DNA from 2 places in the Lacticaseibacillus sp. 30 genome. Region 2 is predicted to be linked to the other one. Evidence: riboswitches for the same ligand, from Rfam matches in the RefSeq annotation. Region 2 holds a riboswitch; the other holds the start of a gene.

Region 1 (3,419 bases), on a different contig from region 2:
CCTTGATATCCAGCAATGGAACCCCGGTGTTGCGGCCGGCGGTTTCAACATAATAGTCATCTAACTTGGCTTTTTTCAAAATGGGTTTAATTTCTGCCCAGTCGCCAATCACGGTGCCGGTATGTTTACCGATGAAAGCATGAACGCTTTTGGGGAAATGCAGCTCGCTTAGTTTGCCCTTGAGATAAACCTTAACTGGGGTGGTTTTTTTGCTATTAGCGATGGTGGAAATAATTTTTTGAGTATCTAACTGTGCCATAATCGGCCTCCTATTTGGTTGCGGCAGTGGCGTCGGTTTGAGCTGGAGCAGGCTGCTCAGTTGGTGCGGCGTAATGTAAGTCATTTTTAATGAGATCAGCATCGGTTTCGCGGGTCACGACCAACTGGGCTTGGCCATTTTCCACGAAAACAACGGCGGGTCGCGGATTGCGATTGTAGTTGGATGCCATTGAGTAGCCGTATGCGCCAGTGTCAAAAACAACAACGACATCGCCTGGTGTGGTTGTGGGCAGCGGTGCATCATCGATCAAAATATCGCCGGATTCGCAATACTTGCCGACCAAGTGGACATGTTCAGCTGGCGCAGCATTTGGCTGGTCAGCTAAAACGGCCGTGTAGGTTGCTTGATACAAGGCAGGACGAATATTGTCGCCCATGCCACCGTCAACGGCAACGTATGGCCGCAATCCCGGGACATCTTTACGGCTGCCGACGGTATAGAGACTATAGCCAGCTGGCCCGACAATCGAACGACCGGGTTCAATCCAGATGGCTGGCAACGGCCAGTTAAGCGTTTGACTTTGTGATTTCAAGGTTGCCAGAATTGCCTTAACAAAGGCTTCTGGTGGCAGCGGATCGTCTTGCTTGGTATAAGCAATGCCGAAGCCGCCGCCAACGTTCAGGACTTTGGGGATGAAGCCGAATTGCTGATGCCAGTTATTAAGGACATGCAGCAGCTTTTGGGTAACGGCTTCGAAACCTGCTACTTCAAAGATCTGGGAGCCAATGTGGGCGTGGATGCCAAGCAGGTTGAGATGATCGTCGGCTAAAATGCGCTTGGCGGCTTCATCTGCTTGACCACTAGCGAGATCGAAACCGAATTTACTGTCGGTTTGGCCTGTCTGGTCATAGGCATGCGTGTGCGCGCTGATACCAGGGGCAACGCGGATTAAAACGTCCTGTTGACCAACGGTGGCACCTAAAAGGTCATCAAGGAGATCCAGTTCGTGAAAATTGTCCACAATGATGGTGCCAACCCCGGCATCCAATGCTTGTGTCAGTTCAGCTTTGCTTTTGTTGTTGCCATGAAAACTGACCGCCGCCATTGGAAAATCGGCTGCCTGAGCGGTGTAAAGTTCACCGCCGGACACCACGTCAACGTGCGCGCCTTCTGACTTGGCGACTTCGTACATCGCAATGGTCGCGAAGGCTTTGGAGGCGTAACTCACGGCATATGACACATCTGCTTCTTCAAAAACCCGTTTAAATGCGCGAATTTGCTGGCGAATGGCGCCAACATCGTACACATAAAGTGGGGTTTGAAATGTTCGGGCCAACTGGCTGGCAGCGACCCCGCCGATGGTTAATTGGCCTTCATGATTTGTGGCAAAATTCATAAGTTCATCCTCCCGAATTTGGCAGGGCGATGGCAAACGAAAAGGGATCCTTTTGTTTGGCCACGCGTCAAACAAAAAGATCCCAACTTGCAATCTACTTGAATGATAGCGCCCCGCTTAGGTTTCTAAGCGACAGTACAGGACTTATTCAATCCTGGCCCAACAGGCTTGCCGATCCCGGCGCGCCCATTTCGGCAACCGCCCCTTTGGCTTGATGTCATCACGAAGGATCCCGCTCGATCAAGCTACTCATGTTGGTTGCAACCTCTATCTGTTTGTCACCAGCCTATAATAAAAAGACGTGGACGTCAAATAAATAATGAGAGCGCGCGAACAGGCCCGCTTAGAAACCGGAGCATAAGCGGCCTCAAGCCTCAATGGCTGGGTCTTGGCCAGTGAGGCTTGAGGTCCTTATGTGCAGGCTTCTGGGCCTGTTCGCGCGCTTTAAGTGAGATAGGTCTGTCTTCGAGGCTTTTAGTTCTCCTATAGTTGGCATTTGTCCGATAGTCCGAGCTGGCCCTGCGGTGACAGAGACTGGTGACTGTGAACTCAGGTCATTAAAAACAAATTTAAAAACATTGTCTCTATGCAGTAACCCGAAAACGTGTCATGTTAGCGACATGCTGGGGCTTGTGTTTCTGGGAGAGTCTGTTAAAGTACAGGATAAAATGACAAAGTTCTCATTTGTCGTGACGTCTAGGAGGCAGTTTATCGTGCGTGTCGTAAAATTTGGCGGTTCATCGCTAGCAAATGGTTCACAATTCGCCAAGGTCGTGGCGATCATGAAGGCTAACCCAGCTCGGCAGGTGATCGTGACGAGTGCGCCAGGTAAACGGCACCCGGGAGACACCAAGGTGACCGATTTATTGATTCAGTATGCACAGGCAGTGATGCGGCATGAAGCTGTGGCTGCCATTGTTGCAGAAATCGTTGCTCGATATCAGGCAATCGCCGATGATTTTGAGCTCGAAGCATCGATCATGGCCGCGATTGAAGAAGAGCTAGACCAGTTACCAAAGTTGACTTTCAAGAACAATGATTATTTAATGGCAGGCTTTAAGGCGCGCGGTGAAAAGTTGAACGCGTTTTTAATGACCGCAGTGTTGAATCATGAGGGGATTGAAGCCACCTATGGCGAACCGAAGTCGTTAGGAATTGTGGTCACAGATCATCCCAATGATGCCGAAGTTTCACGTGAAACCTATCGCAACCTCGCTACATTTCGACGACCAATCGGGGTTTTGGTTGTACCGGGATTTTATGGCTATACCAGCAATGACGATATTGCCACCTTTTCTCGTGGTGGCTCTGATATCACGGGAGCGATTTTGGCTAACGGTTTTCATGCCGACTTATATGAAAACTTTACCGATGTCGATGGCGTAGCGGCTGCTGACCCACGGGTGGTGGCGAATCCGCAAATGATTCGTGAAATGACCTATCGGGAAATGCGAGAGCTGTCTTATGGCGGCTTTGGTGTTTTTCATGATGAAGCGATTCTGCCAGCGATTGCTGGGCAGGTACCGATTAATCTTAAAAATACCAATCATCCTGCTGCTCCAGGGACAATGATCGTCCCAGAACAGCATTTTGTCCCGAAGCATGCCATTACCGGGATTGTAAGTTCCCAACATTTTGGGGCGATCTACCTGCATCGATATCTGTTGAATAAGGAAGTTGGCTTCACTCTGAAGATCCTTCAGGTGTTAGCCCACAATGGCATTAGTTATGAGCACATGCCCAGCGGAATTGATGATCTCACCATTATTTTAGATGATCGCCAGCTAACTGAGGCCAAACGCA
Region 2 (3,419 bases):
GCGTTGGCAGCCTCGAATTGACCTTCGTCAACCGAGATAATCCCACCACGGATAATTTCGGAAATATAGGCCCCAGTGTTGATCGAAACAATCAATAAGGCAGCGGTGGTCCGGTCCATGTTCAAATGCCAAGCTTGTGCGGCACCATAATATAGGACCGCGGCCTGAACAATCATTGGCGTGCCACGGAAAACTTCGATGTACAACGACAGCAGCCAGTTGATCACGGCGCGTAAGCCGCGCTGACCGAGTTTTTTCGGCTTAGGAGTTGTCCGGATAATCCCGACTAACAACCCGATGATAAAGCCGACGATTGTCCCAACAAGGGAAATCAGTAAGGTCATGCCTGTCCCGCGTAACAGCATTGGACCATATTGCTTCATAATCGCGATGAACCAGTTGCCATTGCTCTCAGTTGATGGCTGGTTATCGACAGCTTCATTCATCAGCTGTGCTCGTTCTTTACTTGAAATTGTGGCAAGTAGTTCATTGATCTTTGCTTTATTCGGATCATTCTTGCGCAAGCCAATCGCCAGATTCGTGTCACTGGCATCGGTTTTAAAACCCTGACCTTTTGCAAAATGGATATACATCAAGTTAGGATTAGCACGTTCTGCCGTGATCCCTTCAGGCACTTCGGAAACGTAACCATCAATGGTTCCGGATTCCAAGGCCACACGCATAGCCGGAAAATCGTTCATAGCCGGTTCCTTGACGACACCCTTGATTTGATTGATCGCCTGATAATGATAGGTGCTGAGCTGCGCGGTGATTTTAGCACCCTTAAAATCCGCAATGCTCTTGGCTTTGGCATACTTGCTGTCTTTGCGAACAACCATCGTCAAGTTGGAGATGTAGTAGGGATTACTGAAATCGATGGTCTTGCGACGATCAGGTGTCGGTGACATGCCGGCGATGATGGCATCGATTTTGCCTGAAGTTAGAGCTGGTGGCAATCCGTCCCAAGATGTTTTGACGACGACTACCTTTTTGTGTAAGGCTTTGGCAACCTTACGTGCAATCTGCACATCGTAGCCGTTAGCGTATTCCTGACTACCTTGAATCTTGACGGCGTTGTTAGCGCTGGTGGTTTGCGTCCAGTTGAACGGCGCATAGCCAGCCTCCATGCCGACTTTAAACGTGCCGCTATCACTAGCAGCATTGACCGGGGTGGCAGCAAAACTGCCTAGTAAGAGGCTCAAGGCGAAGCCCAGCACGCCTAAACGTGCAACCCAATGCTTTTTCATAACTGACATTTCTCCCTTCTTGTAGTGGGAAATAGAGCTGGAAACAAAAAATCGACCTTATTGTGTTGTGATACCGCAATAAAGGTCGATTCCATCGATTTTAGTCATAAACCAGAATCATAGCGCCCCGAAGCGAGTGCTTCGACAGTCCATGGGTTATGCACCCATGGCCCAATGCGCACGATCCGAATATCGTGCAACATTTCGGCGGTGGCACTTACAACTGGTTCAACATGATACGGCACTCCCCAGTTTTCGTTGCCCACCGCAACCTCTATTTCTTGGTGGTGTATTTAAATGTCAAAATTGAGTTTAGCGGAGTCAGGGATGGATGTCAATTTATAATGGCAGCGCGTGAGCAAGTACAGTTTCTACGTCTGCTCACACGTTTTAGATGGCACAGTAGAAGGATTCGCTCTTCTGATGCTTGTTGGGCAGGCTTCGATAGTCTGAACTGGTTTTGTGAAAATTCGGAGTAGCGATCGCCAAGGCTAAGGCGCTGGTATGGCGGCGTCCATTGAATTTTCGCTACTGCCTGATGTCTATCAGAAAAATGCGTAAAAAATTCTTGGGACTAGCAACCCATGTTTAGGCAGCGTTTAAAAACAAAAATATTCAAATTTGAGGTGCAATAAGTAGTAAGATATTTTGAAAAAATGGCAAAACGTGTTAAGTTTGTCTAATAAAGTTCTCATAAAAGGGTCGGGTGCTGATGCCAGAAGAACATGTCAAAATCGGGGCATATTTGCGGGCTTTACGTCTCGAGGAAAATGATTCATTAGAAGAAATTGCAGCTGGGATTACGACAGCTGCAACTTTGTCGCGGTTTGAACGTGGGGAGACGCAACTGAGTGCGGCAGTTGTTTTAAAATTATTAACACGGTTTGATCAAGACGTTGAATCCATTCAACAAGGATACCGCGCCTTGAATCAGGATAACTTTTTCCAGCAGGTGAACCGGGCGACTGTTGCTGGGAAACCGGCGCTACTGGCATTGGCTAAGCGACAGTATCGGTTATGGCGGGAAACGGGGCTTATTTTTTACCGACTTAATCAGATTAACATCATGGCGCACAACGGGTTCAGTGACCCGAGTTTTCAAACAACACCAGCCATGAAGACTGACGTTATGCGTTACTTAAAACGAATTAAGCACTGGGGACTTTATGAGCTGGATCTTTTTGCGGCGACGTTGGTGCTTTTCGACAGTAAACAGTTGGTTAGTTTAGTGGCAGGGATGTTACTGGATATGCCAAAAACCGAGAGTCACCGGACGCGCGATCAATATTTGTGGGCGATTCTCACGAATAGCATTGCGTTACTGATCCATCGGCGTGAGTTTAGTGAAGCAGTTCGCTTGCTAACCATTGCGACCAGTATGCCAGTGCCGCCGGATGATCTCTATTCCCGATTGATGCTTCGGTATCAGCAGCAATTATTGGTGTACCATCGCGGTAAGCATCGAGCAGCAACGGCAGCGGTTGAGCAACTGTTAGCCAGTTTGCGGTTATTAGAGTCACCATTTTTTGCTCAATTGTTAACAACTAGTTGGCAGCGGTTTCTTAAGGAGGAGGGGGCTGCGAGATGACGATTGGTAGACAATTTAAGTTATTACGTAGGGAACGAGGACTGACTTTAAAAATGGCAGCGCATGGCATTTTATCGGTGTCAAGTTTGTCAAAGTTTGAAAATGGTACCTCACAGTTAGCTGCTGATCGTTTCTTTTTGTTGTTGGATCAGTTGAATTTAGATTGGGATGTGTTTGCAAAACCTCGTTCTAGGGATAAGCAACCTTTTTTACAACGTTATTTGGCGGCTGCGCGTCACGCTGACGTTCAGGAATTGGCCAGCATTTTACGTCAATTGCCACTCGCCAATGTTAATCAACGCCTGTTGTTGCATTTGACCTTACATAATGACGCGCCGGAACGCTTTTCAATTTTACCGCATGAGCAATCACAAGCGCAGTCATTGCTGATGACGACGGCTGACTGGTCGTTACTATTACGACTGATTGCCGTCCAATTGGCTAAAATTATTGGCCTGGATGAGCTAAGTCAATTGATAGCTGCTTTTTCAAATCAGATTCAACGTCCTAACACGCCGCAGGATCATTTTAATCTTGCTAACCGCACGTTTCTAGCGGCTGTGCTTCGCTATGTGGCAGCGGGT

The links. A riboswitch is a leader RNA that binds a small molecule or an ion and turns the genes downstream of it on or off. The one in region 2 is predicted to bind lysine.
Region 1: it holds a riboswitch for lysine, as region 2 does, so the genes downstream of both, lysA (diaminopimelate decarboxylase) here and ACWPAB_RS05295 (ABC transporter permease subunit) in region 2, are expected to answer to the same signal.

What each region holds. Positions count from the first base shown of each region.
Region 1 covers NZ_JBSOQX010000032.1:4,777-8,195, reverse strand. Annotated here, with positions in the region: gene dapD (2,3,4,5-tetrahydropyridine-2,6-dicarboxylate N-acetyltransferase) at 1-259, opposite strand, end outside; gene lysA (diaminopimelate decarboxylase) at 270-1,616, opposite strand; lysine riboswitch at 1,715-1,894, opposite strand; gene ACWPAB_RS14060 (aspartate kinase) at 2,330-3,419, shown strand, end outside.
Region 2 covers NZ_JBSOQX010000005.1:143,647-147,065, reverse strand. Annotated here, with positions in the region: gene ACWPAB_RS05295 (ABC transporter permease subunit) at 1-1,256, opposite strand, end outside; lysine riboswitch at 1,360-1,532, opposite strand; gene ACWPAB_RS05290 (helix-turn-helix domain-containing protein) at 1,960-2,835, shown strand; gene ACWPAB_RS05285 (helix-turn-helix domain-containing protein) at 2,832-3,419, shown strand, end outside.